One region of the Pantoea sp. X-Soil-YNGN-775 genome, then DNA from elsewhere that is predicted to be linked to it. Evidence: predicted binding sites of a transcription regulator. Region 1 holds the regulator's gene; the other holds the start of a gene.

Region 1 (2,203 bases):
TCATCACCGAGTCATTCATCATCTCCAGATAGCCCTGCAGCACCGTCAGCGGGGTGCGCAGTTCATGGCTGACGTTGGCAAAGAAGTTACGCCGCGCCCCCTCCAGCTGATGCATCTGAGTGACGTCACGCGCCACCAGCAGCCACTGGCCTTCACTGTAGGGCATAACGCGAAATTCCATGTGGTACTGGTTATTCAGCACCAGCGTCAGCGGTTTGTCGAAGTCACGCTGGCGGATATAGCGCGAGAATTCCGGATAGCGCAGCAGGTTAAGGATGTTCTGGCCATTATCTTCTGGCCAGCGTAGCCCGAGATGCTGTTGTGCCAGCCCGTTGCACCAGAAAATGGTGCCCTCTTCGGTGGTGAGGATCACCGCATCCGGCAGCGACTCGGCGCCGCTGCGAAAGCGTTTAATCAGGTTGCCGAGTTCGCGCCGCCGCCGCCGGTTGCGTAACTGCATCTGGTAGAGCCCGTAAAACAGCGGTTCCCAGCTGGCCCGCCCGGCTGGCGGCGTCATGGTACGATCGAGCCACAACCAGTGCGACAGGCGCATCAGGTTGTGGAAATGCCACAGCAGCACCGCCAGCACGCTCAGCAACAGCAGCCACGGCAGATAACCGAACAGCAGGCCAAGCAGCAGCGCAGGCAGACACGCCAGCAGCAGTTCTGACAGTAATCTCTTCCAGGAGAGGCGTTCCAGCACGGTGAAAACTCCGTTTAGTAGCGGGCAGAGAAACGATACCCTGTTCCACGGACGGTTTGTACCATGCGATCGTGGCCGGAGACTTCCAGCGCTTTACGTAAACGGCGAATGTGAACATCGACGGTGCGATCTTCGACATACACGTTGGTGCCCCAGACGTGGTTCAGCAGCTGTTCGCGGCTATAAACCCGCTCCGGGTGGGTCATAAAGAAGTGCAGCAGTTTATATTCGGTAGGGCCCATTTCCAGCGGCGTGGTTTCCGACATCACCCGGTGCGAGGAGGGATCCAGGCTCAGTCCCTGCATCTCAATCACCTCTTCCACCGCCATCGGTGAAATACGGCGCATGACGGCTTTGATGCGCGCCATCAGCTCTTTTGGCGAGAACGGCTTGGTGATGTAATCGTCAGCGCCGACTTCCAGCCCGCGCACCCGGTCCTCTTCTTCACCGCGGGCGGTGAGCATCATCACCGGAATATCGCGGGTCATCGCTTCGCGTTTCAGATGCTTAATAAACTGAATGCCGCTGCCGCCGGGTAACATCCAGTCCAGCAGAATCAGATCGGGCCAGGGTTCAATCAGCTTACCCACTGCGCTGTCATAATCTTCCGCCTCAATTGGCTGATAGTCGTTCTGCTCCAGAACAAAGCACAACATTTCACGGATTGGGGCTTCATCTTCCACAACCAAAATGCGCTTAGCCATTATTACTCCTGCTGATATGACGGCTGTCACTGAGATTCGCGGCGCCATTATGCGTCAGATTTGTGACACTTTTATGAAAAACATACCCGCTCATTCAGGCCAGTGGTAATCAATTATGACCGCGCAGCGACAATTTTTCGCTTTGGCCACAGAGCCAGTATAATCGCCGGGCGAATTACAACGGCAGGGAGTTTTATGCGCATCATTCATACTGCGGACTGGCATCTGGGGCAGTTCTTTTACAACAAGAGTCGGGCAGCGGAACATCAGGCGTTTCTCGACTGGTTGTTGATCCAGATCGAACAGCATCAGGTGGATGCGTTAATCGTGGCGGGCGATCTGTTCGATACCGGCACCCCGCCCAGCTACGCGCGCGAAATGTTCAACCGCTTTGTGGTGGCGCTGCAGCCCAGCGGCTGTCAGCTGATTGTGCTGGCGGGCAATCACGACTCGGTGGCGACGCTCAATGAGTCATGCGAACTGCTCGCCTGCCTGAATACCCGGGTGATCGCCACGCCCGAGGCCAACAGCGATGTGCTGCTGCTCACCACCCGTCAGGGCGCGCCGGGCGTGCTGCTGTGCGCCATTCCATATCTGCGGCCGCGCGACATCCTGCGCAGCCGCGCCGGCCAGTCCGGACGCGACAAGCAGACCTCGCTGCTGGAGGCGATTGCTCATCATTATCAGCAGCGCGTGGCTGCCGCGCGGGCGCTGGACCCGGCTCTGCCAATCGTGGCCACCGGCCATCTCACCACCGTCGGCGTCAGCCAGAGCGACTCGGTACGTGACATCTATA
Region 2 (2,203 bases), 300 kb from region 1:
GGCGATCAGCAAATTATCTTCCACGCTCATCTGGGTAAAAATATGGCGACCCTGCGGCACATAGCCAATCCCCATCTGCGCCCGCTGCTCCGCCGGTTGCAGCAGCAGGTCGGCGGGCGGTGAGCCATCCTCTTTCCAGGAGATCGATCCACTGTTGATCGGCAGCCTGCCCATGATGCAGTTCACCAGGGTGGTTTTCCCCATCCCGGGCCGGCCGAGAACGCCGGTGCAGGTGCCAGGCGACAGATCGAGATCGACATCCCACAGAATATGATTTTGACCGTAAAATTGATTTACCGAACGTAAACTCAGCATCTGACACTCTCCTTCCCGATCATTAGCCTGAATGCTTCCGCTCTGTGTCGTCTGGCAAACAAGTTATCAGCAAGGGCATGCTCCCCTTGCAGTACAGTGCGCTTGTGGCGCGATGACGCCACCCATTCTTGCAATTCCCAGGCCAGATCCCACCGCAGACTTTTTTCAGCCAGTAGCGCGGTGCGGCGGCGCTAAAAGATGAGCAGTGCTTATCAATTTCAACCGGTGATAACATTGCTGCACTTTTGTAGTGCCAGCGGGCGGTGTTTCTGGTGCAGAGGGACGATGACGAGGCAGCGATTCTGATTAAGAATGGGCAGCTAATGCAGCGGATTAGCGGGCGGAGTAAAGAAACTGGTAAAAAAAGCAGAACAATAGTGCAGCGACAGCGGCTAAATTTAGCGGAAAAAAAATTATTTTTAGCGAACCCGAGCGGCAGGGAAAAATTATACACAGCCGATGGCGGCGGGGCTGCCATCACTTATCCACCATTCCTGTGGATAACCTTGTGCATTAGGTAATGAAAACAGGTTGGAAGCGAGGAAATACGCGGCCTGGTTACATAATGTCGAGATTCTGGGCTTTTAGACATAAGTCAGTAAATTCAACTGCTTATTAAAAAACAAGCCTGCGAATTATCTGTCAGTTCATCGAACTGTAATTTTGTGACGGTCTATTGACAAATGTTAAATCCGATCCCCGCCTGGGGATAACCTTGCGCAACGGCCTGTGCGATGAAGCAAGCGGCAATCGACGGTGAAAAAGTATCCCGACAGTGACGATCACTCTGCCTTAATACTGTTTTTATATCCAGTATTATTTTCTGGCAAAATCACCATAGCAGAGTAAAATAGTGGGCTGCCCGCCGACTTCTTCAGCAGGAACTGCATTCATGAGTAAAGCCTTTAAATTGAATTCCGCTTTCAAACCTTCTGGCGATCAGCCAGAGGCGATTCGTCGTCTGAAAGAGGGGCTGGAAGATGGACTGGCCCACCAGACCTTATTAGGCGTAACCGGCTCGGGGAAAACCTTCACCGTCGCCAACGTGATTGCCGATCTCAACCGTCCAACCATGGTTTTAGCGCCCAACAAAACGCTGGCGGCGCAGTTGTACGGTGAAATGAAGGAGTTTTTCCCGGATAACGCAGTCGAATTTTTCGTCTCTTACTACGACTACTACCAGCCGGAAGCCTATGTGCCGAGTTCCGACACCTTTATCGAAAAGGATGCCTCGGTTAACGAACACATTGAGCAGATGCGTCTGTCGGCGACCAAAGCGCTGCTGGAGCGGCGCGATGTGATTGTGGTCGCCTCGGTTTCGGCGATCTACGGTCTGGGCGATCCCGATCTCTACCTGAAAATGATGCTGCACCTGACCCGCGGCATGATTATCGACCAGCGCAGCATTCTGCGCCGACTGTCGGAGCTGCAGTACACCCGCAACGATCAGGCGTTCCAGCGCGGTACGTTCCGGGTGCGCGGCGAAGTGATCGACATCTTCCCGGCCGAATCGGACGATATCGCCCTGCGCGTTGAACTGTTCGACGAAGAAGTAGAGCGCCTGTCGCTGTTTGACCCACTCACCGGCCAGATTGACTCGGTGGTGCCGCGCTTTACCATCTACCCGAAAACGCACTACGTGACGCCGCGTGAGCGCATTCTGCAGGCGATGGAAGATATCAAACTGGAACTGGCGGATCGCCGTCGGGTGCTGCTGGAGAACAATAAACTGCTGGAAGAGCAGCGTATTACCCAGCGTACCCAGTTTGACCTGGAGATGATGGGCGAGCTGGGCTACTGCTCCGGCATCGAAAACTATTCGCGCTATCTTTCCGGGCGCGGACCAGGCGAAGCGCCACCAACGCTGTTTGACTATCTGCCAGCCGAT

Evidence for each region. Region 1 encodes PhoB, which activates phosphate uptake and scavenging genes when phosphate is short. Its sites were predicted from a motif close to CTGTCATAAAACTGNCNNAT; they were not measured.
Region 2: uvrB (excinuclease ABC subunit UvrB) is a predicted target of PhoB. The motif match lies at 979-998, and genes of this name have one in related genera.

What each region holds. Positions count from the first base shown of each region.
Region 1 covers NZ_AP035945.1:939,262-941,464, reverse strand. Annotated here, with positions in the region: gene phoR (phosphate regulon sensor histidine kinase PhoR) at 1-703, opposite strand, end outside; gene phoB (phosphate response regulator transcription factor PhoB) at 718-1,407, opposite strand; gene sbcD (exonuclease subunit SbcD) at 1,603-2,203, shown strand, end outside.
Region 2 covers NZ_AP035945.1:1,243,015-1,245,217, forward strand. Annotated here, with positions in the region: gene AC6I8I_RS05825 (ABC transporter ATP-binding protein) at 1-315, opposite strand, end outside; gene uvrB (excinuclease ABC subunit UvrB) at 1,208-2,203, shown strand, end outside.